Regions from separate parts of the Kribbella sp. NPDC050459 genome, predicted to be linked through region 3. Evidence: riboswitches for the same ligand, from Rfam matches in the RefSeq annotation. Region 3 holds a riboswitch; each other region holds the start of a gene.
The links. A riboswitch is a leader RNA that binds a small molecule or an ion and turns the genes downstream of it on or off. The one in region 3 is predicted to bind thiamine pyrophosphate.

Region 1 (10,225 bases), on a different contig from region 3:
GCCGGACCGCTGCTCGGCGAGCGCGTCAGCCGGCGCCAGTGGCTCGGGCTGCTCCTCGGTCTGGCCGGCGTCGCTCTGGTGGTGGCTGACGACCTCCACGCCGGGCACGGCTCGGCGCTGCTCTTCCTGCTGCCGATCGGCGGCCTGCTCGGTCTGGTCGCAGGCACGTGTCTCGATCGGCTCCGCAAGCCGGCCACGACGTCGCTCGATGCGCTGGCGGTCCAGAGTCTCGTGTCAGCGATCCTCTTCGCCGCCCTGGCCGCGTCGACCGGCCGGCTGAGCGTGCCCGCTGCTCCAGGCTTCTACGGTGCGGTGTTCTGGCTGGTGCTGCTGGCAACTGGTGGCGGTTGGGGTTTGTACCTGGTCAACCTCAAGCTGTCGGGCGCAACGCGCATCAGTTCGCTGCTGTACCTGGTGCCGCCGACCACGATGGTGTTCGCGTTCCTGCTGTTCCACGAGACGATCGGCGGACTCGCCGTCGTCGGCATGCTGGTGTGTGCTGCCGCCGTACTGCTGATACGGCTCGGGCAGCAAGTACGCTGCGGGGATGGTGGAACCCCGGTGGCTGGATCAGCAGGAGAGTCACGCCTGGCGTGCGTACATCGCGGCGCAGCGCGTGGTGAGCAGCCGGATCGAGCAGCAGCTGCAACGCGACGCCGGAATCCCGCACACGTACTACGAGATTCTCGTCCGGCTGTCCGAGGCGCCGGGCAACCGGCTGCGGATGAGTGAGCTCGCGGTCGCCACGCTCGGCTCCCGCAGCCGGCTGTCGCACGCGGTCAACCGGCTCGAGCAGAATGGCTGGGTGAAGCGCGAGGGCATCGAGTCCGACCGTCGCGGCCAGGTCGCGATCCTCACCGAGCTCGGCCGGCAGAAGCTGGTGGACACGGCGCCCGGCCATGTCGAGGAGGTACGCAGGGCGATCTTCGACGCGCTCACGCCCGAGCAGGTCGAGCACCTGTACGACGTCTGCGCGACACTCGCCCGGCATTCCGGCGACACCGTCGACCGTGCGGCGTGGGAGCGGACCTGAGATGAGGCGTCCGGTCGCGCTGATCGCGCTGACTGCCCTCGCTGTGACCGGCTGCGGTGACAGTGGAACCCCGACCGCGGGGCCGAGCACCGTGCCGTCCTCGTCGATCCCGACGACCGCCGAACCGAGCCTGCCGCCCACCACCGCGACGGAGTCGCCCACCACCGCCACGGAGTCGCCCACAGCATCGACGTCCGCGCCGCCCCCGTCGTCGAAGCCGACGGCCGCGAACTGCGTCGACCAGAAGCTCAAGACCCTCACCCTGCGCGAGCAGGCGGCGCAGCTCATCATGACCGGCATCAACGCCGACGGTATGTCGGACGCCCAGCAGGCCGTCGTACAGCAGCAGAAGTCCGGCAGCGTCTTCCTGATCGGCAGCAGCGGCAGCCTTTCGCACACCCGCACGGCGATGGCCGCGGTGACCTCGGCCGCGACGGTGAAGGGCATCCGCCCGCTGATCGCCGCGGACCAGGAGGGCGGGCAGATCCAGCGCCTGAAGGGCCCCGGCTTCGATCGCATCCCGGCCGCGACGGTGCAGGGCACTTGGTCGAGTTCCAAGCTCACCGCGCAGGCCCAGGAGTGGGGCAGCCAGCTCAAGCAGGCCGGCGTCACCGTCGACCTCGCGCCGGTGGCCGACGTCGTACCGAGCTCGCTGAAGTCCAGCAACGCGCCGATCGGCCAGCTGGACCGTGAGTACGGCAACACGCCGACGGAAGCGAGCAGGGGAGTGCGGGCCTTCGTCCAGGGCATGCGGAACGCCGGTGTCGCGACCTCGGTCAAGCATTTCCCCGGGCTAGGACGCGTCCGCGGCAACACCGACTTCTCGGCCGGTGTCGTCGACGACGTCACGGTCCGCGGCGACGCCGACCTGCGGCCGTTCGCGGAAGGGATCAAGGCCGGTGCGTCGATGGTGATGATCTCGACCGTGACGTACACCAAGATCGATCCGAAGAACCGCGCGGTGTTCTCGCCGACCGTCATCCAGGGCATGGTGCGCGGCGATCTCGGCTGGCGCGGTGTCGTGATCACCGACGACGTCGGCGCCGCCGCGGAGGTCGCGTCGGTCCCGGTGGGGGAGCGCGCGACCCGGTTCGTCGCGGCCGGCGGCGACGTCGTCATCAACGCCAAGGCCGGGCTGACCGCGACGATGGTGACGGCCCTGGTCAAGAAGGCGGAGGAGGACGAGTCCTTCGCCGCGCAGCTGACAAGTAGCGTGCGTCGTGTGCTGATCCTCAAACAGGACCACGGTCTGGTGACCTGCGGATGACGGACGAAGAGCCTGACTACCGCTTCACGCTGGCGAACGAGCGCACGTACCTGGCGTACCTGCGGACCTCCCTCGCCTGCTACGCGGGCGGGTTGTCCGCCGTCCAGTTCCTCGACCTCGGTCCGGACCGCTGGCCGGCCCGGATCATCGGCATCGTTCTGGTTCTTGCCGGAATCGTCACGACCGCGGGTGCCTTCCGGCGCTGGCAGCTCAACCTGACCGCGATGCGTCGCGGCGGCGCACTCCCTGTCACCAGGCTGCCGCTGATGCTCGGAGCAACGATCGCCGTGGTCGGACTGATCGGCCTGTTGTTCTCAGTGTGGCGATGAGCACACCCGATCCCGGTCGGCAGCCGGAGCGGACGCTGCTCGCGTGGCGGCGTACGGCGCTCGGACTGATCGCCAACGGCGTCCTGCTGCTTGCCTCCGGCCACGGTTCGTCGGAGGTCCGGACGGGCCTCGGAATCGTCGTTCTCGTGCTGGCGCTGGGCTGCTGGGCCGCGGTGAGCGCCGTCTACCGCCGCTCCGAGGGGGGCGCCGTGCACGCGCTCGGCCATCAGAACATCCTGCGGATCGCGGCCGGCCTGGTCCTCGTCGTCGGACTTTTCGACCTGTACGCCGTGGTCACACGGTGAAATCGCTCAGTTACTGATCGTATATCGTCCGGCGGCGAGTTCATACCGACGCGGTACGTTGACATGGCGGATGCCACGTCAGCGGTCCGTTCCCCCTAGCATGTTCACGGTTTGTCCCTCGTTCATCCGGAGCTTGAAGTGCCGTTACGTCTGCGTCCGAACGACCCGACGTTCTACGACCTTTTCACCGAGTCTGCCAATCACCTGGTCGAAGGATCCAGGATCCTGGCGGAGCTGCTCGGCAGTACGGCGGGGACCGGGCTCTCCGCGAGTCATCAGATCGCCGCCCAGATGAAGGACGCCGAACACGCGGCCGACGAGACCACCCACTCGATCATCCGCCGGGTGAACTCGACCTTCGTCACGCCGTTCGACCGGGAGGACATCTACCGGCTGGCCTCCGACCTCGACGACGTCATGGACTTCATGGAGGAGGCGGTCGACACCATCCACCTCTTCAACCTGGAGAAGCTGCCCGAGGAGATCGCCGAGCAGATCGAGGTGCTCCAGCGGGCCGCGCAGCTGACCGCCGAGACCATGCCGCGGCTGCGGACCATGAAGGACCTGGCCGAGTACTGGATCGAGATCAACCGGCTGGAGAACACCGGCGACGCGGTCCACCGGCGACTGATCGCCAAGCTGTTCAGCGGTGAGTACGAGGCGCTGACGGTGATGAAGCTGAAGACCGTGGTCGACCTGCTGGAGGCCGCGATCGACGCGTTCGAGCACGTCGCCAACACGGTCGAGCAGATCGCGGTCAAGGAGAGCTGAGCGTGGAGCTCGCGCTCGTCATCGCCGTCGTCGCCATTGCGCTGGCCTTCGACTACACCAACGGCTTCCACGACGCCGCCAACGCGATCGCGACGTCGGTGTCCACCCGGGCGCTGACGCCGCGGGTGGCGCTGCTGATGGCTGCCGCGTGCAACTTCCTGGGCGCGCTGGCCGGCACCGAGGTGGCCGAGACGGTCGGCAAGGGCATCATCACCGCACCGTCCGGGACACACGGCCTGGTGGTCGTGATCGCAGCCCTGGTCGGCGCCATCACCTGGAACCTGATCACCTGGTACTTCGGTCTGCCGAGCTCCTCGTCGCATGCGCTGATCGGCGGCCTGGTCGGGGCCGGGCTGGCCTCGGCCAGCACGGTGCTGTGGTCCGGCATCCTCGACAAGGTCGTGATCCCGATGGTGCTGTCGCCGGCCATCGGCTTCACCGGCGCCTTCCTGCTGATGCTCGCGATCCTCTGGCTGTTCCGGCACCGCAACCCGGGCAAGACCACCCGCGGCTTCCGGATGTCGCAGTCGCTGTCCGCCGCCGCGATGGCGCTCGGGCACGGTCTGCAGGACGCGCAGAAGACGATGGGCGTCATCTTCCTGGCGCTGCTCACCACGGGGCACGTGCAGCAGGGCGACGGCATCCCGCTGTGGGTGAAGATCTCGGCCGCGACGGCCATCTCGCTCGGCACGTACTCCGGCGGCTGGCGGATCATGCGAACCCTCGGGCGGCGGATCATCCACCTGGACCCCGCCCGCGGGTTCGCCTCCGAATCCATCGCCGCGGGCGTTCTCTACGTGATGGCGATCGGACTGCACGCGCCGGTCTCCACCACGCACACGATCACCTCCGCGGTGATGGGCGCCGGCGCCACCAAGCGCCTGTCCGCCGTCCGCTGGGGCGTCGCCAAGGGCATCGTCACCGCCTGGGTCCTGACCATCCCGGCCGCCGGCATCGTCGCGGCCGCCGTCTACGGTCTGGCCCACCTGATCCTCGAGTAAGGTCCCAGACCCCCGCGCCGCTAGCGGTTCCAGCGGCGTACGGCCTTGGCCACGTCCTTGGAGCGGATGGAGCCGAGGTTGTACTCCCATGCGGCCAAGAGGCGGTCGCCGAGCACTTCGGCGTCCAGGAACGTGCGCGGCCGTACGGCGACGGCCCAGGTGGCCGCGGCCGCGTGGCCCTGCTGGTGGAGCAGGTGGTCGACGGTCGCCTCGATCCGTGTCGCCTGCTCGCTGTCGAGATGGTCCGTGGCCCACTGCTGCAGGATCCGCGAGTCGTCGCCCGTCATCCGGGCCAGATAGGTCAGCGGGCCCCGCCAGAAGCCCTTGCGGCCGATGTTGTCCAGCGTCTCGAGTGGGAACCAGCCGTTCTGGCTGCGCCGGCCGTTCACCGCGGACTCGATCTCCCGGGCGCGGTCGGCGGACAGCCCCCGCACCGCCCAGTCGACGAAGAACGCCCCGGCGTCCGGGATGTGCTCGGCCACGTGCGGCGCCGGCGTCAGCGCTCCCGGATCGAACAGATGCAGCTCTTCGGGTGTATCGAACAAAACCTTCCCCGCCCGCTCGTGTCCACGGACCCACCGACGCGGACCCGCTGCACAGGGACCCCCCAGGTTCCTGCTCTGTCAAACGACAGCCCTTCGTACCCTCGTTCCGGCCCGAGGGTCAAGCTCTCGTCCGGTAGCCGGTGCCGTGCTCACGTAAACGTTTGACGCCTGTGCTGTCGGTGCCCGGCAGGTGCATGATGAGAGGTGGGGTGGGCCCGCGGGCCCCGGGGGTGATGTGTCGTGATCAGACTCGAACGACCTGCTGTGCCGGAGGTCCTCCGGAGCACGACCCGGTCTGTGGAACCGGTTCGAGGACGCCGTGGTCGCGGTCCGGGAGACGTTCACCGACGACGACGAGTACGTCGCGATGACGCACCAGGTGATCAAGGCCTACTTCGCACGACTGTTCGGGGGATGACATGACGACCTACGTACCCGCGCCGCCGCGGAGCTGCGACGTACTGATGAAAGGCGGCATCACCAGCGGGGTGATCTATCCGAGCGCGGTCTGCGAACTGGCCCGGCACTACAAGCTGGCGTCCGTCGGGGGATCGTCGGCGGGCGCCATCGCCGCGGCGGCCGCGGCGGCGGCAGAACTGGGCCGCGACGCCGACGGGTTCGGAAAGCTCGAACGACTGCCCGACGATCTGATGGCTCACCGCCCGGGAGGCGCCTCGTTGCTGTTCCGCCTGTTCCAGCCACAGCGCGGTACGGCGTCCTTGTACAAGGTCTTCACGGCCGGACTCGGCACCTCCGGCGTCGGCCGGGTGGCGCGCATCGTTCGCGCCGCGCTGTCCGCCTTCGCCCTGTGGGCGCTGGCCGGCGCTGTGCCCGGCGTCGTCTTGCTCGTCCTCGGGATCCTCGGTCAGGGCGTGGCGGCCTGGGCCGCGGTGATCGCCGGTGCGCTGCTAGCCGTCGTCGGTGTCGTCGTGGCCGTCACGGCCGGCGTGCTCCGGAGCCTCGCGAAGAACGTGCCGGACAACAACTTCGGGCTGTGCAACGGGATGGCGGGCAGGTCCGAGGGCGGCGCGGAGCCGCTGACCCGTTGGCTGCACGGCAAGTTGCAGGACTTCGCCGGCCGGGCCGGGGACGCGGATCCGATCACCTTCGGGCAGCTGACCGCGGCTGGTGTCGAGCTGCGGATGATGACCACCAACCTGACCCGGCACCAGCCGATGCGGATGCCCTGGCCGGAACGCGAGTACTTCTTCGACCCGGGCGAGTTCAAGGAGCTGTTCCCGGCCGAGGTCGTGGACTGGATGTGCGAGCACCCGCCGCCGTTGTCCCCGCAGCCGGCCAAGCAGTGGGCCGGCGAGTTGCGCCGGTTGCAGGCCGCACCGAAGCGGCCGTTCCCGCTCGCCGCGGATCTGCCGGTGATCGTCGCGACCCGGATGAGCCTCAGCTTCCCGTTCCTGATCTCGGCCGTGCCGCTGTACGCGATCGACTTCACGCACCCGGCGTACAGCAAGGTCAGTGCCGCGGTGTCGGACTGGCGGGACGCGAACCCGCAGGCCGGGCCGGAGCAGGCGCTGCCCGCCGTACCCGCGCCGGACTTCGAGGTCAACTGGTTCTCCGACGGCGGCATCGCAAGCAACCTGCCGGTGCACTTCTTCGACTCGCCGCTGCCGGGCCGGCCGACCTTTGCGGTCGACCTGGCACTGTTCCCGCCGGGCGTGCCGAAGGACCTGAAGGACCAGGCCGAGAACACGCGGCTGCCGGTCGTCAACCAGGGAGGGCTGGACCGGCGCTGGACCCGGTGGGACGGACGTGGGCTCGGCCTGGTCGCGCTGTTCGGCCGGTCGATCCTGGACACCGCGCGCGGTTGGGTGGACGAGGCGCAGCTGGTGATGCCCGGCTACCGCGACCGGATCGTCACGATCTACCACGATCACGACGAAGGCGGCCTGAACCTGACGATGAAGGACACGGTGGTGACCGACCTGGTCGAGCGTGGTGAGGCGGGCGCGAAGAAACTCGTCACCCGCTTCGTCCTCGGCAACGGCTGGGACAACCACCGCTGGATCAGGTTCCGCACGGCCACGGCCGGCCTCGAGACCTGGCTGGCCGGTTTCCGGCACGGGTACGACGAACCGTCGCCGGACGCCCTGCCGTACGCCGACCTCGCCGGCACACCCGGCACCGCCGTACTGCCGTCGTACTCGATCAACGGCACCCAGCGAAAGGCCGTGAACCTCCGAACCGACGCACTCCTGACTCTGGCCTCGAGCTGGCAGGACCCTCCCACCGACGCTTTCACCCACGGCTCGCCCAGCCCACAACCGTTCCTGCGCCTGGTGCCCGGCACCCTCTTCGACCGGAGCGGCTGAGGTCTACTTCTTCTTCAGGGCGCGGCGGGCGAGTTCTTCCTGGTCCAGGCGGGCGGCCTCGGCGGGTGTTGGCGCGCTGCCGCCGTACGCGGCGGGCAGCCACCAGGCACCGGGTGGCTGCTCCGGGTACGCGCGGATCGTCTCGTCGAGCATTCCGGCCATCGTGGAGCGCAGCTGGGCGGTCGCCTCGATCGGATCGTCGTCGCGGGTCACCGTGATCGGCGCGCCGATGCTGATCGAGATCGGCCGGTGCCGGCTGAAGTCCCGCGGGTGGTCCTTGGTGAACATCCGCTGCGTGCCCCACAGGATCATTGGCAGCACCGGTACGCCGGCCTCCGCGGCCATCCGGACCGTGCCGGACTTGAACTCCTTGAGCTCGAACGACCGGCTGATCGTCGCCTCCGGGAACACGCCGACCAGCTCACCGGCGTTCAGGTAGCGGATCGCCTGCTCGTACGACGCGGCGCCGGCCTCGCGGTCCACTGGGATGTGGTGCATGCCGCGCATCAGCGGGCCGGAGTACCGGTTGCGGAACAGCACCTCCTTGGCCATGAAGCGCACCAGCCGCCTGGCCGGCAGCGCGCCGTACCCGCCGAGGATGAAGTCGACGTAGCTGATGTGGTTCATCGCGATCAGGGCTCCGCCGGTGCGCGGGACGTGCTCGGTCCCGGTGCGGCGGATCTTGAGGTCCAGCACCGTGAACGCGGTCTTCGCGAAGGCGATGACAGGCGGATAGACGAGGTCGCGCATCCCTCGACGTTACATGGTTCGTCTAGGGTGTCCGTGACAACTCGATACCGCGGGAGCTCGCACCGTAGTGGGCTGAGAGGGCGGCTGGCTTGATTCGCCGGCGCCGCCGACCGCCGAACCTGTCCGGGTAATTCCGGCGTAGGGAGCAGCAGCATGGTGAATGTCAGCACGATCCGTCCGGCCGTCACCACGGGCCCGATCTCGGGCTCGGAGAAGATCTATCGCGGCGAGCTCGGGGTACCGGCGCGCCGCGTGCATCTGACCAATGGCGAGCACTTCGACCTCTACGACACGTCCGGTCCGTACACCGACGCTTCCGCCGGGATCGACGTCCAGGCCGGTCTGCCCGCGCTGCGGCGCGAGTGGATCGCCGGGCGGGAGCCGCGGACTCAGCTCGGGCACGCGCGGGCCGGTGTGATCACCGAGGAGATGAGGTACGTCGCACTGCGGGAGGGGCTCGATCCGGAGTTCGTCCGGGCCGAGGTGGCGCGCGGGCGGGCGGTGATCCCGGCGAACCGGCGGCACCCGGAGAGCGAGCCGATGATCATCGGGAAGAAGTTCCTGGTGAAGGTGAACGCGAACATCGGCAACTCCGCCGTGAGCAGTTCGATCGAGGAAGAGGTCGAGAAGCTGGTCTGGGCGACCCGGTGGGGCGCCGACACGGTGATGGACCTGTCGACCGGCAAGAACATCCACGAGACGCGGGAGTGGATCCTGCGGAACTCGCCCGTCCCGATCGGCACGGTGCCGCTGTACCAGGCGCTGGACAAGGTCAAGGGCGATCCGGCCGCGCTGTCGTGGGAGGTGTACCGCGACACGGTGATCGAGCAGTGCGAGCAGGGTGTGGACTACATGACCGTGCATGCCGGCGTCCTGCTGCGGTACGTCCCGCTGACCGCGCGGCGGATCACCGGGATCGTGTCGCGCGGCGGGTCGATCATGGCCGCGTGGTGCCTGGCCCACCACCAGGAGTCCTTCCTGTACACGCATTTCGAGGAGCTCTGCGAGATCCTCCGCGAGTACGACGTGACGTTCTCGCTCGGCGACGGGTTGCGGCCGGGATCGATCGCGGACGCCAACGACGAGGCGCAGTTCGCGGAGCTCCGCACGCTGGGCGAGCTGACGAAGGTCGCCTGGGAGCACGACGTCCAGGTGATGATCGAGGGCCCGGGGCATGTCCCGATGCACAAGATCGCCGAGAACGTCCGGCTCGAGGAGGAGCTGTGCGGGGAGGCCCCGTTCTACACTCTGGGGCCGCTGGCAACGGATGTGGCGCCGGCGTACGACCACATCACGTCGGCGATCGGCGCGGCGCAGATCGGCTGGCTGGGGACGGCGATGCTCTGCTATGTCACGCCCAAGGAGCACCTGGGACTGCCGGATCGCGACGACGTCAAGACCGGCGTGATCACGTACAAGATCGCCGCCCACGCGGCCGACCTGGCCAAGGGGCATCCCGGCGCGCAGGCCTGGGACGACACGTTGTCCAAGGCAAGGTTCGAGTTCCGCTGGGAGGACCAGTTCAACCTCTCGCTGGATCCGGACACGGCCCGGTCGTTCCATGACGAGACGTTGCCGGCCGAGCCCGCGAAGACCGCGCACTTCTGCTCGATGTGCGGGCCGAAGTTCTGCTCGATGCGGATCACCGCCGACATCCGCGCGTACGCCGAGGAACGCGGCCTGACGTCGGCCGAGGCGATCGAGGCCGGCTTCGCGGAGATGTCCGAGACCTTCAAGTCCGCCGACCAGAAGCTCTACCTGCCGATCACGGACTGAGTCGGTGCGCCGTCCGGCCCGGCGTGCGCCGCACTCCGGGCCGGATACGGTGAGTGACGGGCTGAAGCGATTCAGGTTTTGCCCTTCACTCTACGTGAATAAGACTGTAGCCTTAACCCGT
Region 2 (10,225 bases), on a different contig from region 3:
GGAGATCTGCCGGAGAGGGTTGAGAAACCGGTTTCCATCGGGAGAGGATACGGGGGTGGGACGGACACCGAAGGACTCGATCACGATCGCCGACGTCGCGCGGGCGGCGGAGGTGTCGCGAGCGACCGTGTCCCGGGTGATGAACGGTCGGCTCAGTGTCGCACCTGAGATCGTCGCCCGGGTGCGCGCCGCGGCGGAGCGGCTCAACTACCGCCCGAGCGACCTGGCGCGCAGCCTGTCGCTGGGCCGGACGAACATGGTCGCGCTGGTCGTGCCGGACCTCGGCAACCCGCTGTTCCAGCAGATCCTGCGCGGGATCACGAACGCGTCCGCGGCCGGCGGCTACAAGGTGCTGGTCGCCGAGACCGCCGAGAACCCGGACGCCGAGGCGGCGATCGCGATCGAGGCCCGGCGGCGCTGCGACGCGCTCATCATGGTCTCGCCGCGGATGGACGAGGACCAGTTGCTCGAGCTGCTGCCGCAGGTGCAGCCGGTGATCCTGGTCAACCGCGAGGGCCCGGCGGAGGTGTCGTCGGTGGTGGTCGACTACGGCCGCGCCGTCCGGATCGTCGTCGATCACCTGGTCGGCCTCGGGCACCGGCGGCTGGCGTTCCTGTCCGGCCCGGCCGCGAGCGCGTCCAACAGGTTGCGGTTGCGCGCGCTCGACGTCGCCGAGCGGGAGATCCCCGGTCTGGAGCTGGTCCGGCTCGAGTGCGGCTGGTCGATCGAGGACGGGTACGCCGCGGTGGAGCGGGTGCTCGAGTCGCGCGCCACCGCGGTGGTCGCGTTCAACGATCTCGTCGCGTTCGGGCTGCTGGCGCGGCTCAACGAGGTCGGCGTCGCCGTACCCGTAGACCTGTCTGTGACCGGCATGGACGACATCGGGCTGGCGCGCTTCGCGGTACCGTCGCTGACGACCGTCCGGGTGCCGCAGAAGGACCTCGGCGACCTCGCGTGGCAGCGGCTGCACGCGGCGATCGCGGGGCCTTCCGGTGCGGTCGACGGCGTACCGGAGCTGCGCTTGGCGGTGCGGGCCAGCACGGGGCCGGTGCCGCAGGAGTCGCAGCCTGACGGGGACGACGCGGCCGATCGGATCACGTGGCAGCAGCAGGGTGACATCTTCGCGCTCGGGAGTTCGGCGGGGCTGCTCGCGCGGTACGAGTTCGGGCGCCGGATGCCGCAGGTGCACGCGCCACGGCCGTACCTGCATCCGGTCCGGACGCTCGGCGGGCATCCGCTGACCGAGGTCAACCCGGTGGACCACCGGCACCACTACGGACTTTCGCTGTCGGTCGCCCAGGTCAACGGCACGTCGCACTGGGGCGGACGGACCTACGTCCGCGGCCAAGGCCCGACCCTCCTCACGAACCACGGTCAGCAACGCAGCCGCGGCGTGACCGTCGACGATCGCGAGCTGGTCGACGACATCACCTGGTACGACGAGCAGGGGCGGCCGCAACTGGTCGAACGCCGGCGTCTCACCGGGGCTCTCGCCTTCGGCGGCTGGCGCCTCGACTGGCACAGCGTGCTGACCGCGCGCTACGGCTCGATCCGCATCGACAGCCCGGCGACGTGTGGACGCGAGGGCGCCGGGTACGGCGGGATCTTCTGGCGCCTGCCCTCCGCCCCGACGACCGTCCTGAGCGCGGACGGCGACGGGCTCGAGGCTGCGTTCGGTTCCGTCGGCCGGTGGCTCGCGTTCGTCCAGGGCGATGTCAGCTTGTTGCTGGTGCAGCCGGATCAGGTGTGGCCGTGGTTCCTGCGATCCCGTGAGTACGTCGGGGCGTGCCCGGCGCTCGCGTGGGAGCAGCCGTTGACGCTGCAGCCCAACCAGGAGCTGACGCTGTCGCTGACCGCGCTCCTGCTGGATCGGGCCGTCGACGCTGCGGAGGCTAGAACGTTGGCAGACCAGTTGTAGGCGACGACGCCAGCGCCGACTGCCAGCGCTTCGGCACGCGGCCGGCCAGCCGCGCGTTCCGGCCCGCGGAGACGGCGTCGCGCATCGCGGCGGCCATCAGGGCGGGCTTCTCCGCGCGGGTCACCGGGGTCGCGAGCATCACCGCGTCACAGCCGAGCTCCATCGCCAGCGCGGCGTCACTCGCCGTACCGATGCCGGCGTCGACGATCACCGGGACGTTCGCCGCCTCGGCGATCAGCGCGATGTTGTGCGGGTTGCGGATACCCAGCGCCGAACCGATGGGTGCGGCCAACGGCATCACGGCCGCGCACCCCGCCTGCTCGAGGCGGCGGGCGAGGATCGGGTCGTCGTTGGTGTACGGCAGCACGGTGAAACCGTCGGCCACCAAGGCGTCCACGGCGTCGAGCAACTCCACCGGATCGGGCAGCAGCAGGTGGTCGTCGGCGACGACCTCGACCTTGATCAGGTCGGTCTCCAGCGCCTCCCGGGCCAGCTTCGCGGTCAGCACGGCCTCGGCCGCGGTGTGACAGCCGGCCGTGTTCGGAAGGACATCGATGCCGTGCTTCTTCAGCACGTCGAGCACCGAACCCTCGTGACCGGTGCCGAGGCGGCGCATCGCGACCGTCGTAAGTTGGGTGCCGGAGGCAATCAATGCCTCCTCCATGACCTCGAGGTTGGCCGAGCCGCCGGTCCCCATGATCAGCCGGGACGTGTACGTGCGGCCGCCGAGCTCCAGTGGGTCGTCCATGTCAGCCTCCCTGCGTCGCGCTGACGATCTCGACCCGGTCGCCGGGCTCGAGCGTGGTCCGGGCCCACTCGGCCTTGGTCAGCACGTTCTGGTTCACCGCGACCGCGATCCCCGTCGTGCGATCGGAGTACTCCGCGATCAACTCGGCGACAGACCGGCCGGCCGGCCCGTCGACCGCCGTACCGTTCACCCAGACGGATTCCACAGCTTCCTCCCTACGCCGGAATTACCCGATTCAGGTTCAGCGGTCGGTGACGGCTCAGTCACCCTCTCAGCCCACTCCCTGCGAGCTCCCGCGGACGGTTCGACTATAGCTGACGGGTCAGTCGACGGTGGCGCCGGTGAGCAGGGCGGCGAGCTCGGTCGGACGGTACAGAACCTGTTTGCCGGTGCGTTCCGGCTCGACGAGACCGGTCCGGCGAAGGAGCTGAAGATGCTGGCTCACGGCGGACGGGGTCACCTTCAGCTCGCCGGCCAGGTCGGTCGTCGTCCGGGGATGGGTGAGGAGCTCGAGGATGTGCGCCCGCGGCGTACCGATCAACTGGGCGAGGTCGTGCCGCGACGGCGGCTCGACGACGGACCACAGATTTGCCTGACCGCGTGGCGGGTAGCCGAGCAGCGGTTCGGCGCCGGGATCGAACGGGATGACCGCGTGCGGGCCGAACAGCGTTGGCTGCAGTACGAGCCCGCGGCCGGCGACGTCTTCCGTACGGCTCTGCTCGGCGACACGGTCCACCTTGAGCAGCCCATCGGCGTACGTGATGGCTGGGCCCAGTCCGTTGAGCATCGCGCCGGTGCCTTGCTGCGTGAGGACGTGGCCGCGGTAGCTGATGTCGGCGGACAGCAGCGTGCGCATGCGGCTCCAGTACGGCGCCATGACGGCGTCCCAGTACTGCCGCAGCGCCTCGACGACCTTGCCGACGGTGCATTCCGCGGGCAGCTCGCCGTTCACCGCGATCATCTGCCGGTCGAACGTCGCCTGGTCGACGTCAGCGATCAGGCTCAGCTCGTCGTCGAGTTGCGTGAGGGGCGAGGACGGGCGCGGGGTCAGGAAGTCCGGGCTGCCCATGGTGTCGTTGACGAGCCACCGCAGTACGTCCCAGTCGAGCTCCGCGACGTACGGCTGCACCGCCCGGACCCACGCCAGCTGCAGCGGGAAGCGGCCGGGATCCCGGAGTGCGCGCAACGACAGCACCGTCTCCGCGACCGGCGAAACCGCGAACCGGACGTCCGCCAGGTCCTGCGACGTCAGCTGATAGGTGAGCACCCCGATCCCTTCGTCGATGTAGGCAGATCCTAAATCGACAGACTGTCGGAGGCGCGTGGGATGGTCGAACGCATGGGATTTCGCACAATGGACGACGAGGAGATGGCCGAGTTCCTGGCCCAGCCGCTGGTGGCCGTGCTCGCGATCGACGACCCCGGCTGGTCGCCGCATGTGACACCGGTGTGGTTCTTGTTCGGCTCCGACCGGTTTCAGGTGATGACGCCGCGCAAGTCGAAGAAGACCCGTCTGCACCGGACCGGCACAGGTGAGCTGTCGCTGTCGGTCCAGACGGTCGAGGGCGCCACGGCGAAGTATGTGAACATGCAGGGCGTGGCCCGGCTGCTGCCCCTGGACGCGGACGTGCTGCATGCCGCGGTGGAGAAGTACCTGCCGGAGGAGGCGCGCGCCGCGTACATCGCCGATCCGCCCGAGGACGCGATGTTCGACATCACCCCGCGGCGCATCACCACGGGCGTCATCGGCTGACAGTCCGCCACGCTGTCTCGTCGTACCGGGTATGACTGACTATGTGCTCGACGCGGACCGGACCCGGATCGGCTTCGTGGCCGCGCATCGCGTGGGCGGGAAGGTGCACGGCCACTTCGCGACGTTCGAGGGCGCCGTGAAGGTGGAGGCGGTGGATCCGTCCGCGTCGTCCGGCTGGCTGACCGTCCAGATGGCGAGCGTCGACACCGGCAACCGCCGCCGCGACGACCAGTTGCGTCAGGACTTCTTCGGCGCGCCGGCGTACCCGGCAATGACGTTTGTCGCCACCGCCATCACGCCGAGCGCGCCGGGTCGCTTCGAGGTCACCGGCGACCTGACGATCCGCGGGACCACGTCGCCGCTCACCGTGCCACTCGAGGTGACCGACACCGGCGACGAGCTCCACTTCACGGCGTCCCGCACCATCAACCGGCACACCTGGAACGCCAACTGGAACTCGTTCACGACCGCCCTGATCCGCCCCGACGTCGTACTGGACCTCGACGTCACCGCGCGCCGCGCCTGATGGGCTACTCGCAGGCGATCCCGTCGTGGTCGGCGTCAAGACGGTAGATGTCGGACCCGAGGACCTCAACCGGGCCGGCGACATACTCCGGCCCGTTGCCGGTACCGCCCGAACAGTCCACGTCACTGGCGATCGGGACACAGCCGCTGTAGTTCGGGTCGCACTCGCCGGCTTGTTGGGACTCCACCTTCGTCCCCACAGCCGTCACCTGCGACCGCGGCTCCTTCGCCACCTCCTGCCGCACCAACGTCTTTGCCGTCTGCACGCCGTTCACATACGTCACCCGATAAACCAGCCGCCGCGTCCCGTTCACCCCCGCCGTACGAACCGCCGTCTCACCCTTCGCCAACGACCCGTCCGTCACCGTCTTCTTCTTGAACGGAATCACCCGCATCTCCACAACTTCCTTGGTCGTGACCACCGGCCGAGCCGTCACCGTCAACGAAGGCAGCCCAGCCGTCCCGTACGGCGGCAACGTGGGCAGAGGCGAAGTCGCACGCATCGGCGACGCACTGCCCTGCAGAACCCGCACCGGCTCACCACCCGCCTCTGCCCCACACCCACCAACAACCAGCACAAGGACAACCGCCCCCAACACAGCACGCACAGCATTCCCCCAACTCACCGTCGGTCCCCCCGCGGCGAATTCCGATCTATACCACCGTGCCTGACGCCCCCACATCCCCCCACCCCCACCAAGCATTCCCCCACCAAACCTGACACACTGTTCCCCACACCACCTGAGGGCCTCTAGCTCAACTGGCAGAGCAGCGGACTTTTAATCCGCGGGTTGTGGGTTCGAGTCCCACGGGGCCTACAAGTCTCCGCAGGTCAGGCGCACATCGGCGCCTCGGCCCGGAAAGTCGAGTCTGCGCAAACTCTGCCAATACTCAGAGTGGCCGATGCGTGCCCGTCTGAGAGGCGGCGGCGGCTCCGCGCAGCCAGTTGGTGGCGCGTTGCTGAGCGACGTATCGCATCCTGTCGCACTGGTCTCGTTTCGCCCGATCTCCGGCTCGCCCAGCCGTTGAGCCGCCACGTGCAGTTGGACTGTGGAGGGCCGAGATGAGCAGACCGCACCTTCCGATCGGAACGTGGGGCAACGTCCGATCCCGCGCTGAGAGGAAGGACACCGAGGGCAAGGTGGTCTCCTGGCGCGCGTCCGCGTACTTCCGTGACCACGACGGACGTACCCGCGAGGTCACCGCATCCGCCAAGACCAAGGGTGCAGCCGAGCACCGCCTCCTCACGAAGCTGCGCGACCGGGCAAAGCTCACGCAGTACGGCGAGCTGAGCCCGACGGACAAGATCAACGACCTCATCGACCTCTGGATCGAGAAGTTAGAAGAACGCATCGAAGACGGCCGGAGATCACCGACGACGCTGACGACGTACCGCACAGCCATCAAGAACTACGTACGCCCTGCCCTCGGTGAACTCCTGATCGGCGAGGCAACCACACCACGCATCGACAGAATCATCGGAACCATCAAGCGCAACGCTGGCCGGTCCACCGCGAAGACCTGCCGCGCGGTCATCTCCGGCATCATGCAACTCGCCGTCCGGTACGGCGCTCTCACCGTCAACCCGGTCCGCGAGGTAGAAGCGGTCGAGGCCCGCCCGAAGGACCCGCCCCGAGCACTCACCAACGAAGAGATCGCCGCCCTCAGACATCAACTGACCACCGACGAAGCCTCCGTACACGCTGACCTACCAGACCTGGTCCTCTTCATGCTCGGCACAGGCGTCCGAATCGGCGAGTCGCTCGCCGTCCTCTGGTCACAGGTCAACCTCGAGTCCGGCGCAGTCGAGATCACTCACACCATGGTGCGCGTCCCAGGCCAAGGCTTGATCCGCAAGGCCCCGAAGTCGAAGGCCGGCGAACGTGCCTTACCCCTCCCGGACTGGGCCGTCACCATGCTCCGCAGACGCCATGCAGCCGGCGTGTGCCCTGACGAACCCATCTTCGCCGACTCCCTCGGAGGCTTCCGAGACCCGTCCAACGTCCGCCGAGCCCTCCGCCGAGCACTGTCCCCTGTAGCCAGCACCGCGCGCCGAGACCTCGGCCAAGTGCTCCGATCCACGCGACTTCAGGCTGGCCTGACTCGCAAACAGGTCGCCACGAAGCTCGGCTGGCCAAAGACCAGGCTCGAGTTGGTCGAGACCGGCCGCATCAAGCTCGACCGCGAACTCGTAGCCGCCCTCGTCAAGACCTACCGCATAAACCTCGACGCATCCCCCACCCTCAGCGCCCAAGTCGACCAAGCAGCCCAACCCTCACCCTCAGACGCCCTCACCTGGATCCGCTCCCACACCTTCCGCAAAACCACAGCCACCGCCCTAGACCGCCGAGGCCAATCCGCCCGCCAAATAGCCGACCACCTAGGCCAAGCCCAAGTCTCCATAACCCAAGACGTCTACATGGGCCGCCGAATCCACAACCCCTCCGCAGCACAAGCTCTAGACCAGGAGTTCACGGATCTCGGCCTCTGGTGAGAACCGCGCCGCGTGCCTGCTTGCTCGAGGACGAATAGAGCTCCGGCTGCTGTCGACCGCGCGTGATGTGCCCCGTCTGAAGCGGAGGCGGTCAGGTGGAAGGGCTTTGGGCTAGGGCGGCCTTGTAGGCGTCTGCGACCTGGATGCAGAAGGTCAGGAGCGGGTTCACGCGTTCGGGCGTCAGCCAACCTGGAACGGTGCGGGCCTGCTTCTCGGTTCCGTTGAACCCGAAGAGTTGGTCGGCCGCGTCCCGGAACTCCGGCGTGGTGAGCGACTCGATGGGGATTCCGCTGTTGAGGCCGGCGTAGGCGCTGAAAGGGACGAGGACATGGCCGTCGTTGAAGACTGCGACGACGGTCCGAATACCTCCAGCGGAAGGACCGCTCGCCTCGAGGACGACATGCTTCGGACCCAGCCTTCGCCGATATCCCGCAGCTTGCCACTTGCCGACCAAGGCGTCCGCTGCCTGTCGCAGGTCCGCGACATCGAACTGGTCGAAGAACTCCTCTAGCGTGACGGTCTCCGACTGCTTGGCCTTCTCGACTGTCGCCGTGAACTGGTTCGGCTCGACGACCGCGGTGAAGAGCGGCGCCCAGGCGCTGTTCTCGATGCGTACTGCCTGGGCCTCCACCAGCCACACCGCGATACCCCGTTCGCTGTCGAGTTCGGCAACCTCGTTCAAGTACTGAGCGACCGCGCGGAACTCATCGCGGTGCTCCTCCGCCACCACGACCAGCCCACGGGCCCGGCGCGCCACCGCGTAGGCCAGCCCGCGGGTCAGATGATCGTGGTCGGCTCGGCCGTACTGGTTCTCGATCACGAACTCCGACCCGTCCTCGACCTGCGCGACGATGTCGATGCGCCGACCACCAGTGGTGGCAACTTCCGACTCCCCCAGCGCGGTGAGATCGACCCCGATCGCGTTGCCGAGTGAGTCCAGCTGAGCGGCGAGCAGCGGCGTGAAGTCAGCAGCCTCGCCCTTCCACGCTTCGGTCAACCTGCCGAACGTCAACTTCGCCATGCCCATGAGATGGATCTATCAGAACTGTGAACGAGGCAGAAGATGTGAGACCGGGTCTGCGTACACGCGGACGTCGGGCTGCGACAGGCTGTGTCGATCCTGGAACCACGCATCCAGTCTCTTTTGTCGGCCGGCTGCCGTAGTTTCGTGCCCATGGACACTCAGGGTCGCGCGTCGATCCGGTTCACCGTGAACGGTCACCGCTACGACCTGTCCCGCGCGGACGTCGCGAACCGGCTGGCCGGCATCATGCCTGACGCGATCCGCAAGCACGGCGTGAGGGTTAACGGCGCATGGTTCCCGGTCATCCAGGCGTTCGAGGCCGCCACCGGCATTCCTCGAACGGCACCGCCGATCGACCACAGTGCGCACATACCACCTGCCGCGCGGAGTGGGCCGCGGAGCCCCGAAGCGCCTGAGGAGACGTCGGGGGAGTGGCATACCGAGGCCAACATCCAGGCAGCCCTGGTGACGGATCTCGTGGCCGACGGGTGGCGCATCCTGTCGGTGGCCAACACCGCCACCAAGGAACGCGGCATCGACGTGATCGCAGCCCGCGCCAGCCAGACCGTCGGGGTCGAGGTCAAGGGATTCCCCAGCCGCGGCTACGCCGACCCTGCCCGTGCCGGGGAGGTCAAGCGCACCACCCCAAGCACCCAGGCCGGCCATTGGTACTCCCAGGCCGTGCTCGCCGCGATGCGACTGCGGGGCAAGGAGCCGAGGTGGCGCAGCGTCATCGCCTTGCCGGACTTCCCGCGCTACCGCGCCCTGTACGCCGAGACGGCGGGATCACTTGCCGCGGCGCAGATCGAGGTCTGGTGGGTCGACCAGACCGGCGCAGTGCATCGGCCGTGATCGTCGCACACGGTGGCGGACGCCGGATGTCCGAGGTCTGGTCCTAGGCTTCGGGCCGTGGATGCTGCATTGGTCGGGGTTGCTGGCGTAGCCGTGGGGTCGGTGCTGGCCTTCGCGGGCACGCAATTGAGTGAGCGGAGCCGGGAACGGCGGGAGGATCACCGGCGGTGGCATGAGCCACGGCTGCAGGTGATGATGAAGGGTGGGGGCTGGGCGTTCGGCTGCCAGTTGGTTGGCGGCGCCCTCGGCGCGCTCGGGACTCCTGCTCGGCAGATGCCGATCCGGGTCTTTACCCCTCAGGTCCTGGCCCCGACCGGCGCGAACCTGTCCAAGTCGCTGCTGCGCGAGCATGGCCGCGGCGTCCTTCCCGCCGACGTCGAACCATGGATGCTCGACACCACTGCCTGGCCCGGCACAGTCGACAACTACGTCGACGCCTTGGTCTGGCTCGTGTCGCAGCTGCTGACGGATCCCAAGCACTTCCTCCGATCGTTCACTGTCAAGGAGCTAGGCCGACTGATGACCGCACGCCCCAACGAACCACTGATCCGCGCCCACGAGATGGGCATCTACAAGCGTTACTTCGACCTCATCGCCGCCGGCCGCAAAACCACCGAGATCCGGGTCAACGACTCCAGCCGCAAGAACATCAAACCGGGCGCCCTGATCCGGTTCCGTTGTCAAGGCGACGAGGTGCTGACCCGAGTAACGAGGGTCGCCCGGTACACCGACTTCGACGCAATGTTCGACTCCGAATCAGTCGCGGCCGTCAACCCCCTGGCCACGCGGGAAGAGCAGCTCGCCAACATCCGCCAGATCTACCCTCCGGAGCGCGAAGCCCTGGGCGTGGTTGCCATCGGCATCGAGTTGGTGAGGCCCTGATGCGGGTCTGTTACGCCCACGGGCCAAGC
Region 3 (10,225 bases):
GCGCCTTGTCCTCCGCGGTCGCCGCCAGCTCGCGGTACAGGCGGTCGATCTCGGTGAACTCGTTGTCGGCCAGCTCCATCAGGGCCGCCGCCAGCAGGAACCGCCGGTCGAACTCGGGCTTGCGGTCCGGCGGGATGTCCAGCTTGTACCGGATGTCGTGCTCGAACTCGGCCCACGCGTGCTGGACCGCCGTACGGACCTGGATCTCCATCACGAGGTTCTTCAGTACGGCGTACTCCGGGAGCTCGCGGCGGTGCTCGTTCAACCGGACCAGGTAGTGCTTGCTGGCGTACCCGAAGACGCCCTGCGCCCGGGTGTGCGCGCCCATGTCGGTGTGCTCGACGATCTCGAACTCTTCCTCGATCACCTCGCACACCCGGTCCACCGCCTCGACCAGGAACGTGATCACCCGGGCCGCGACCAGGTCGGTGATCTGGTTCAGCGGGTCGTCGTACTTCGGCCTGGCGGGATCGTCCGGGTGCGGCTTGGACGCCTTCGCGAGGAACGACTCCGGGTCCTTCGCGCGAGCCGTCGCGCTCAGGTAGTTGATGCCTTCCTCTTCGCCGATCAGCTCGTTGATCAGCGCCTCGAGCTTGCGTGCGCCGCCGACGTACTGCTGGTGCACCCGCTCGTACAACGCCCCTGCCTGCGGAGCCCACTCCACCATGGCGGAACCATAGTGGTCTTCGGGTCGCTCACGGTGTCTATCGGTTTCTAGTCATTTCACTAGAAAGCCGTAGAGACCGCTCGCGACACGCTCTGGCCGTCGATCGGTCAATCTACGGAAAACGCTAGACGCGCTCATACAGTGAAAGCATGGATCCGATCCGGAATCCCTATGCGCCCGGCGCCGGTCAGCGGCCGCCTGAGCTGGCCGGACGCGACACCGAGGTGCGGCAGTTCGAGGTAGTGCTCGAACGGGTCGCGGCAGGCAGACCGGAACGGAGCCTGGTGCTCAGCGGACTCCGGGGCGTAGGCAAGACGGTCCTGCTCAACACACTGCGCTCACAGGCCATCAAGCGAGCGTGGGGTACCGGCAAGATCGAGGCCCGGCCGGACCAGAGCATCCGGCTACCGATCGCGCAGGCGCTGCACACCGCGATGCGGGAGCTGGGCCACCGGCACCGCGACGACCAGAAGGTCGACCAGTTCAGCGCCGTACTGAAGGCGTTCGCGCTGCGCACCGCGGTGAACGACCGGAAAGGCATCCGCTGGCATCCGCCGGTCGACGTCGCCGCGGCAAAAGGCCGAGCCGACTCCGGTGACCTGGAGATGGACCTGATCGAACTGTTCACCGACGCCGCGGACCTGGCCGGTGACCTGACCGTCGGGGTCGGGCTGTTCATCGACGAGATGCAGGACATCAGCACCGACGACCTGTCCGCGCTGTGCGCCGCCTGTCACGAGATCTCGCAGCAGAGCGCCCCGCTGGTCGTCGTCGGCGCGGGGCTGCCGCACCTGCCCGCCGTACTGTCGGCCAGCAAGTCGTATTCCGAGCGGCTGTTCCGCTACATCCGCGTGGACCGGCTGGCGCGTGAAGCGTGCGACCGGGCGCTGATGGTGCCGGCCGAGAGCGAAGGCGTGCAGTACGACGAGGAGGCTCTCGACGAGCTGTACGCGCAGACCGACGGCTACCCGTACTTCGTGCAGGCGTTCGCGCACTCGACCTGGGACCACGCGCCGACCTCACCCATCACCATCAAGGACGTCGCCGTCGCCGCCCCCGAAGCATCCGCCGAGCTGACCGTCGGCTTCTTCGGCTCCCGCTACGAACGCGCCACACCCGCGGAACGCGAGTACATGCGCGCCATGGCCGAACTGGGCATCGGCGTCGACGACGGCTCCGTCCCCACCGCCGAGGTCGCCAGCACCCTCAACCGCAAACCCCAGTCCCTCTCCCCCGCCCGCGACGGCCTGATCAAAAAAGGCCTAGTCTTCTCCGCCGAACGCGGCACCGTAGCCTTCACCGTCCCCCACTTCGGCAAGTTCCTCCGCACAAGAACAGCCTGACAACTGGCGGAGGGTGAGCGGGGAAGTGTGAGCGGGGAGGTATGAATGGTGAAGGTGGAGCAGGCCACGCGTGCTACGCAGCCGCCACTCGTCGCTCCGCTCCTCGCCGCGCCTGCTACGCGCGCTCCCTCCCACCCCCGGGCTAGCGCCCGTGCATCAGTTGCCGGCTGCCGCCGGCGTGCTCCCGGCTGCCGCCGGTGCGTTGCGGGCTGGCGCCCGCGTGTTCGCGCTGCCGCGCGGGGTGACTGCAAGCGGATTCCGGGCCGGGGCATGACCGTCGCCGGCGAACAGACCGCCTTCAACCCACCCCGAGCTGGCGCCTGCACACACCTCCGGTTCTCGCCGGGTGCTGCGCCTGCGGCCAACCGCGAGCAGGCCGTCCGTGGGAGCCGCTCCTCCTCTTCCGGCTCATCTGACCGCGGCTTAACACAACCGGGCTTTCGTGCTTTGGCAGGTATCGGTAGGGTCACTTGTCATGACCACCCGGCGGAGCGGCCAGCGGGCCGACGTGTCCAGGCGTCGGGGTGGGCGGCACAGTCGGCGGAAGTCGTACAAGGGGCAGTGGCTTGTGGTGACGGCGTTGGCGGTGCTGGGGACTGTGGTGGTGGCGCATCCGGACGTGGCGCATCGGAACAGTCTTGCGGCGGAGGCGGTGGCGGGGGTTGACGCTGTCGCCGAGGAGGTGCCGGTGGCTGCTACGCCCAAGCCGACTCCGATCGCCACGCCGACGCAGAAGTTCACCACGCCGTTGCGGCCGGCACCGACGCTGACGCGCAAGCCGAAGAACGCGAAGCCGAACGTGTTGGTCTCGAGCGGGAAGCTTGCGGTGGTGCCGGGGTCCGACAAGGCGACCGGGGTGCGCGACAAGCTGACGTACCGGGTCGAGATCGAGCAAGGGGTGTCGGTGAACGGCGCCGCGGTGGCGGCGGCGATCCACAAGACTTTGACGGATCCGCGCGGCTGGCAGGCGCTGCATCCGGTGAGTTTCGAGCGGACGGACCGCGTCGACGCCGACCTCCGGATCATCCTCGCGACGCCGACCTTGACCGACAAGCTCTGTCTGCCGCTCGACACCGGCGGTGAGGTGTCCTGCCGCGTCGAGGACCGGGTGGTGCTCAACGCCAAGCGGTGGATCTACGCGATCCCGGCGTACAACGGCAACGTCGAGATGTACCGCAGCTACCTGGTCAACCACGAGGTCGGTCACGCGCTCGGCCACGGGCACTCCACCTGCACCACCCCGAAGACCCCCGCGCCGGTGATGATGCAGCAGACCAAGGGTCTGGCCGGCTGCCTACCGAACGCCTGGCCGACCATCAAGGCCACCTGAGAGACTGGGCGCGACGGAGGGAGCACCGATGTCGTCACAGGACTTCCCGACGTACGGCCGGGGCGATGAGCCCGAGAAGCAGCAGGCAGCTGGTGAGGAGCATCACTACGCTCCGCCCGCGCCGTACGGCGGCGGCACGTACGCCGGGCCGCCTGCCCCGCCGGAGCAGTTCCAGTACGCGCAGCCGCAGCCGTACGGGACCCAGCCGCAACCGCAGGGCAACCCGGCGTACCACCAGCCTCCGGCCTACCGCCCCGGCGCACCCTACGGCGCCGAAGCGAGCCCGCAGCCGCATGAGCTCCCGACGTACGGCCGGGACGAGCCGTCGCGGGATCCGCGCGCCGCTCGGGTCGTCGGCCTGGCGACGTTCATCGCCGCGATCTACGGTCTGCTCGTCGTGTCCGTCCAGCGGGTCGCGCTGCGGGAGATCTCCCAGGCGCCCGGCTCACCGCTCAACCACCCGTTGCGGACCGACGTGCTCGACGCGATCGGCCAGCTGCTGCTTCTCGTCGTCGGCACCGGCGCGCTGGTGATGTGGATCCGGGACGTGCTGGCCCGCCGCAAGGCCGATCGTCGGCCCGAGCCGGCCGAGCTCGCGGGGCTGCTGCTGGTCGCGGTGTCGGTGGTGCTGATCCTGGTCTGGCTGCTCATGGTGCTCTCCACCGGGCTGGGTAGCAGCAACGACGCGCTGCACCGGCTGCCCACGGCGTACGGCTGGGGTGGGGTCGGCCTGCTGCTTCTCGCCCTCGGCCTGTTCCTCGGGTACCGCGAGCTGAAGCCCGACGTAGCGAACCCCGTCGTCAAAGGCGCTCCGGCCAAGGCGCCCTGGGAGTGAGCGCACCGATCGTCCTCGTGCCCGGCCTGGGCCTCGGCCCGGAGTCGTACGCGCGGACCGCCGAGCATCTCGTCACGCCGTACCACGTGGTGACGCTGCCCGGGTACGGCGAACCGGCAGGCGCTCGGGAGGACCTGCATCCGCGGGCGCTCGCGGTGGCGCTGGCCGAGAAGATCCGCGAGCGGTCGGTGCTGGTCGGCCACTCGGCGAGCTGTCAGGTCGTCGTCGAGACGGCGGTGCGCTACCCCGAGCTGGTGCACGCCCTCGTGCTCGTGGCCCCGACGGGTGATGCCCGGATGTCGAGCTGGGTCGACCGCGCCGTCCGGCTCGTCGGGTCCGCCATCCCGGATGTGCCGAAGCTGGTCCGGATCAGCCCGCAGTACGCGCGCACGACGCTGCCGTCGATCGCCCGCGCCGGGGAGGCGTCGCGGATCCACGACCTGGCCGCGGTGATGCCGCACGTCCGGGCGCCGGTGGTCCTGGTCCGCGGCAAGCACGACCTGATGTGTACGAAGGAGTGGCTAGAGCAGCTCGCCGAGCTCAGTCACGGTGAGGCACGCACGCTGGAGACGGGTGCCCACATGCCGGTCGTCACGAACGGCCCCGAGGTGGCGGCGCTCATAGAACGAGCGGCCGCTCTGCCGGAAAGTAGCTGACGCGTTAAACTCACAGCACCAACCTATGCGGGAGCTCGCACCGAGGATGCGCGGGCTGAGAGGGCGACAGCTGGGTCGCCGACCGCCTGAACCTGACCGGGTAATGCCGGCGTAGGGAGTGGGGTCACTCATGACCGATACAGCTGTTCGTCCGTCGAGCTCCACCGAGGCTCCGCTCGTTCTCACCACCGATGCGCCGCGCACGCTCGGCTTCTTCGACCAGTTCACGCTCTGGGGCAACTTCGGCATCTCGCTGTTCGGCCCGGTGACCGGTGCGCTGGTCGCGGCGTACACCGGCTCGCTGTGGCAGGGCCTGCTCGCGGTCGTCGTCGGCTGTGGCATCGGTGCGCTGGTGCTCGGCGGTGCGGCCGTGTTCGGGTCGCAGACCGGTGCGCCGGCGATGGCGTGCCTGCGTGGTCTGTTCGGCCGCCGCGGCTCGATGGCGCCGACCGTGCTGAACATCGCGCAGAACGTCGGCTGGGCGACGATGGAGATCATCGTGATCTCGCAGGCCGCGGTCGCGGTGACGAGTGAGCGCTGGCGCTGGCTGTTCGTCGTCCTCGCCGGGGTGATCGCGACCGCGATGGCGGTGCGTCCGCTGGGCAGCGTGAAGATCCTGCGCAAGTTCATGGTCTGGCTGGTGCTGATCGCGTCGGTGTACCTGTTCGTGCAGGTGCTGAGCAAGCCGACGCACGCCCTGCCGCAGGACAGCGTGTTCGGCTTCTGGCCGGCGGTCGACCTCGCCGCGGCCGGTGTCGTGTCGTTCGCCCCGCTGGCCGCGGACTACACGCGGCACTCGCGGACCAACAAGGCGGCGTTCGCCGGTTCCTCGCTCGGCTACGGCCTGGCCGCCATCGCGTACTACGCGCTCGGCGTGGTCGCCGTTGCGACGCTGGGGACGAACAGCGACGACGTCATCACCGCACTGGTCACGCTGCCGGCCGGCGCGATCGCCCTGCTCGTGCTGCTGGTGGACGAGGTCGACGAGGCGTACGCGAACGTCTACTCGACCACGATGGCCGCGCACAACCTGATCGGCCACATCGACCGGCGGTGGATCTCGGTCGCGATCGGCGTCATCGCCACCGGGATCGCGCTGTTCATCGACCTCGGCAACTACACGCAGTTCCTGTACCTGATCGGCTCGGTCTTCGTTCCGCTGTTCGCGGTCGCGATCGCCGACTTCTTCGTGGTCAGCAAGATGAAGTGGGACGTGTCCGGTACGGCGAAGTTCCGCTGGCAGCCGACCGTCGCGTGGCTGATCGGCTTCGTCGCGTACCAGCTGGTGAACCCCGGCACCGTCACGGGCTGGTCGCCGTTCTGGACCAAGATCCAGCAGGCCCTGTTCAACGACCAGCCCGTGCCCAGCTGGCTCGGTGCGACGTACACGTCGATCATCGTCTCGATGGTGGCTGCGGTACTGCTCGGCCGGATCGGTCGGCGGCAGGCTGCCTGAGCAGCACCAGCGCGACCGCCGGGAACACCAGCACGGACAGCAGCCCGGCGCAGACCAGAGCGGCGGCGGTGACCGGGCTCATCAGCCCGGTCGCCACGCCGATCTGCGTCGCCGTCACGATGAACGGCAGCGACGTCGCCTGCAGCAGCGCCGCCGCAGCCGTCGCCCGGGGGCCGAGTGTCCGCACTGCGAGGTACGCCGGTGCGCCGCGGACGACGAGCAACGCGAGCAGGAACAACGGCACCCGGACGAGCGCGGCCGGGTCCTCGAGCAGGCCGCGCAGATCGAGCCGGAGTCCACTCGTCACGAAGAACACCGGGATCAGGAACCCGTAGCCCAACGCCTCCAGCTTGATCCGGAAGCGTGGATGCGAGGCGGCGTCCCGGTCGACCAGTCCGACTACCGCTCCGGCCAGGAACGCCCCGAGGATCGTCTCCAGCCCGAACTGCTCCGCCAAGGCGACGAAGGTGACCAGCAGCACCACAGCAGCCCGGACCCTGATCTCCGCTGTGGTGTCCTGCAGCCGCAGCAGGACCCCGCCGAGTCGCTGCGACCGTCCGGCGGTGGCGACCACGAGACCCGTGACGACCACGAGCAGAGCGAAGAGCGCGACCATGACGAGCCGTTCGCCCGCACTGCCTCCTTCGGTCGAGAAGACGAGTGACAGCACCAGTACGGCGGCGAAGTCGGCGACGGATGCGGCCGCGATGGTGAACTGCCCGACGCTGCCCTCGGCCTTGCCCGCGTCCTTGAGGACCGGCACGACCAGGCCCAAGGACGTCGCTGACAACGTGACAGCGAGCAGGAGCGCGCTGTTCACCCAGCCGACCGCAGAGAACCCGAAGCCGGCCAGCCCGCCCAGCAGCAACGTCACCAGATAGCCCAGGACCGCCAGCCGCAGCACCTGTCCGCGCAGCCGGTGTACGTCGATCTCGAGGCCGGCCAGGAACAACAGGAAGCCCAGCCCGAGCAGCGAGACGATCTGCAGCGGCAGGTCGACGTCGATCAGGCCGAGCCCGTGCGGACCGAGCACGATCCCGGCGACGATCTCGAGGACGACCGCCGGGACCCGGAGTCGCGGTGCGAGGCCGAGCAGCAGCGGTGCGAGCAGCGCGATCAGGACGACCGCGAACAGGTTGGTGAACTCCACGTCCGGCATACCGCTTCAGTGCCGTCGACGCGGCCGGACGTTACGCGGTCAACCGCGCGGGAAGGAACGGAAGGCGTCGAGCAGCCGGTCGCGGGTCTCCTCGGGCAGGTTCTCGGGCTCGACCCGCCCGACCTCGGTCGCCGTGCGCCGGATCTGCTCGACGTAGCTCTCGCAACCGTCGCAGAGCGCCAGATGCTCGACGAACCGCTGCTCGGTCTCCGTGGCCAACGCACCGTCGAGATAGGCGGTGACAAGCTCGACCAGCTCGGCGCACGTCATGCGTCAGCTCCCGTGAAGTAGTGGTCCAGCCGGCCGCGAACGGCTGCCCTGGCGCGGTGCAGCAGGACCCGTTGGTTGGCCATGGAGATCTCCAGCAACGCACACACGTCCTCGGCGTCGTGTCCGTCGATGTCCCGTAACGTCAGCACCACCTGCTGTCGGATCGGCAGGCCCTCGATCGCCGCGGCCACGGTGGACCGGACCTCGTGGGCCAAGACCTCGCTCTCGGTGGTCGGCCAGCGGTCCGGGAACGTGCGCCAGCCGCCCGGGTACTGGTCGTCGGCGCCCCGGAAACGCTGCGGGTCGACCGTCGGCTCGCTGTCCGGCACAAGGCTCGTCCAGGGGACGGTCCGCTGCTCGCGAGTGGCCCGCTTGCGGGCGATGTTCACCAGGATCCGGTACACCCACGTCCGCAGTGACGACCGGCTCTCGAAGCGGTCGATCCCCTCGAACACCGCCAGCCAGGTGTCCTGCACGACCTCCTCGGCACTGGCCGACGTGGACACGAACGACCGGGCCAGTCGCAACATCGAGCCGGACCAGCCGTTCAGCAGGCACGCGAACGTCTCCTCGTCCCCGGTCCGCAGCCCGGCGACGAGGACGTCGTCCGTCGGCAGCACCACCCCCACAAGCCGACGGTACAGCAGCACCCCGGACGTCAGCGGTACTCCGGGTTCTCGAAGTCGAAGCGGCAGCCGGCGTCCCACTCGGAGCGCTGGTTGCCGTGCGCCGGTACGCCGCCGGCGTCGTTCAGCATCCGCGCGAGGTGCAGCAGGTTCCAGGTCATGAAGGTCGTGTTCCGGTTGGTGAAGTCGTTGTCGGGCCCACCCGAACCCTCGTCCAGGTACGACGGTCCCGGGCCGGCCTCGCCGATCCACCCGGCGTCGGCCTGCGGCGGGATCGTGTACCCGAGGTGCTGCAGCGAATACAGGACGTTCATCGCGCAGTGCTTCACGCCGTCCTCGTTGCCGGTGATCAGGCAGCCGCCGACGCGGCCGTAGTACGCGTACTGCCCGTGCTCGTTCAGGATCGACGAGTTGCCGTACAGGCGTTCGATCACCTGTTTGGTGACCGAGCTGTTGTCGCCGAGCCAGATCGGTCCGGCGATCACCAGGATGTCGGCGGCCATCACCTGCTCCTGGATCGCCGGCCAGCCGTCGGTCGCCCAGCCGTGCTCGGTCATGTCCGGCCAGACCCCGGTGGCGATGTCGTGGTCGATCGCGCGGATCACGTCCACCTGGACGCCCTGCTTCTCCAGGATCTTCCGGCTGACGTCGATGAGTCCCTCGGTGTGGCTGCCGGCCGGCGACCGCTTCAGCGTGCAGTTGAGGAACAGGGCGCGGAGGTCGTCGTACTCGGTCATCGGTGTCTCCTCAGAGAAGTTCCGCGTCCTGCTCGACACAGAGCAGGACCGGGCCGGTGGCGGTGAACAGTTCGGTCATCGCGTCGTCCAGGTCCTGACGACGGGTGACCCGCAGGCCGGTCGCGCCGCACAGTTCGGCGTAGGCGGCCCAGTCGGGGTTGTGCAGCGAGGTGTGCCAGACCGGGTAGTCGGCGGCGAGCTGCTCCTTGCTGATCTTGCCGAGCGAGTGGTTGTCGAGCAGCACGTGCTTGACCGGGATGCCGTACTTGACCGCGGTCGTGAGCTCGGCGGCGTACTGCGCGAAGCCGCCGTCACCGGTCACCGCGACGATCGGCCGGCCCGGAGCGGCCGCCCACGCGCCGAGCGCGGCGGGATACCCGAAGCCGATCGATCCGAGGTAGCCGGACATCAGCACCGGTTGGCCTTTCGACTCCAGGTACCGGCCGAGCGAGTACGCATGGTTGCCGACGTCAACGGTCACGACGGCGTCCGCGGGCAGATGCTTCGAGAGCGCGTCGAACACGGCCGCCGCCGACACACCCCGCCCTCGGTCGTCGTTCACACGCCGCTGTTTCTCCGCGCGCCAGATCGCCCAGCGCTCGGCCACGTCCGGCCGCTGGTCCTCGGCCTTGACCTCGCCGAGCATGCCGGTGAGCGCGGACAGTGCGAGCCGCGCGTCGCCGAGCACGTCCACGGCGACCGCGTCGAAGCGTCCGATCGCGGCGTGGTCGTCGTCGATCTGGACGATCGGCTTGTACGCCGCGATGCCGGTGTGGTTCGAGAACGAGGCGCCGGCCACGACGAGCAGGTCCGACTCGTTCATCAGCCAGCTCGCGACCGGCGTACCGCTGCGGCCGAGCACCCCGGCGCCGAGCGGATGCGTGTCCGGCAACAATCCCTTGGCCTTGAAAGTGGTCAGCACCGGCATGTTGAGGCGCTCGGCCAGCTCGCGGACCTCGGTCTCGGCTCCGCGGGCGCCGTGGCCCACGATCATCACCGGCCGGCGTGCGTCGCGGATCAGGTCCGCCGCGCGGACCAGCGTGTCCTCGTCCGGCCGGATCCGGCGGCCGGAGAGCCGCCCGCTGGGATTCTTGGCCGCCGCATCGGACGGTTGGACCTGTACCTCGTCGGGCAGCACGAGGTGTG

Region 1: another riboswitch for thiamine pyrophosphate. It lies ahead of thiC (phosphomethylpyrimidine synthase ThiC); the one in region 3 lies ahead of AB0I12_RS26885 (cytosine permease).
Region 2: another riboswitch for thiamine pyrophosphate. It lies ahead of thiS (sulfur carrier protein ThiS); the one in region 3 lies ahead of AB0I12_RS26885 (cytosine permease).

Annotation. Positions count from the first base shown of each region.
Region 1 covers NZ_JBFAJQ010000008.1:326,716-336,940, reverse strand. Annotated here, with positions in the region: gene AB0I12_RS26260 (DMT family transporter) at 1-732, shown strand, start outside; gene AB0I12_RS26255 (MarR family transcriptional regulator) at 617-1,033, shown strand; gene AB0I12_RS26250 (glycoside hydrolase family 3 N-terminal domain-containing protein) at 1,035-2,300, shown strand; gene AB0I12_RS26245 (DUF202 domain-containing protein) at 2,297-2,629, shown strand; gene AB0I12_RS26240 (DUF202 domain-containing protein) at 2,626-2,934, shown strand; gene AB0I12_RS26235 (DUF47 family protein) at 3,073-3,705, shown strand; gene AB0I12_RS26230 (inorganic phosphate transporter) at 3,708-4,706, shown strand; gene AB0I12_RS26225 (hypothetical protein) at 4,727-5,251, opposite strand; gene AB0I12_RS26220 (hypothetical protein) at 5,671-7,578, shown strand; gene AB0I12_RS26215 (lysophospholipid acyltransferase family protein) at 7,582-8,328, opposite strand; TPP riboswitch at 8,368-8,490, shown strand; gene thiC (phosphomethylpyrimidine synthase ThiC) at 8,482-10,104, shown strand.
Region 2 covers NZ_JBFAJQ010000013.1:222,212-232,436, forward strand. Annotated here, with positions in the region: gene AB0I12_RS33555 (HAMP domain-containing sensor histidine kinase) at 1-23, shown strand, start outside; gene AB0I12_RS33560 (DUF6807 family protein) at 56-1,918, shown strand; gene AB0I12_RS33565 (thiazole synthase) at 1,893-2,666, opposite strand; gene thiS (sulfur carrier protein ThiS) at 2,668-2,871, opposite strand; TPP riboswitch at 2,862-2,973, opposite strand; gene AB0I12_RS33575 (DUF5937 family protein) at 2,989-3,933, opposite strand; gene AB0I12_RS33580 (pyridoxamine 5'-phosphate oxidase family protein) at 4,006-4,419, shown strand; gene AB0I12_RS33585 (YceI family protein) at 4,451-4,945, shown strand; gene AB0I12_RS33590 (G5 domain-containing protein) at 4,950-5,477, opposite strand; tRNA gene AB0I12_RS33595 (tRNA-Lys) at 5,690-5,762, shown strand; gene AB0I12_RS33600 (helix-turn-helix domain-containing protein) at 6,008-7,438, shown strand; gene AB0I12_RS33605 (hypothetical protein) at 7,530-8,459, opposite strand; gene AB0I12_RS33610 (hypothetical protein) at 8,613-9,314, shown strand; gene AB0I12_RS33615 (ASCH domain-containing protein) at 9,372-10,196, shown strand.
Region 3 covers NZ_JBFAJQ010000009.1:94,327-104,551, reverse strand. Annotated here, with positions in the region: gene AB0I12_RS26910 ((p)ppGpp synthetase) at 1-667, opposite strand, end outside; gene AB0I12_RS26905 (ATP-binding protein) at 817-2,010, shown strand; gene AB0I12_RS26900 (DUF3152 domain-containing protein) at 2,486-3,340, shown strand; gene AB0I12_RS26895 (hypothetical protein) at 3,369-4,175, shown strand; gene AB0I12_RS26890 (alpha/beta hydrolase) at 4,172-4,831, shown strand; TPP riboswitch at 4,849-4,966, shown strand; gene AB0I12_RS26885 (cytosine permease) at 4,962-6,287, shown strand; gene AB0I12_RS26880 (cation:proton antiporter) at 6,226-7,446, opposite strand; gene AB0I12_RS26875 (anti-sigma factor) at 7,486-7,716, opposite strand; gene AB0I12_RS26870 (sigma-70 family RNA polymerase sigma factor) at 7,713-8,345, opposite strand; gene AB0I12_RS26865 (flavodoxin family protein) at 8,375-9,079, opposite strand; gene AB0I12_RS26860 (thiamine pyrophosphate-binding protein) at 9,090-10,225, opposite strand, start outside.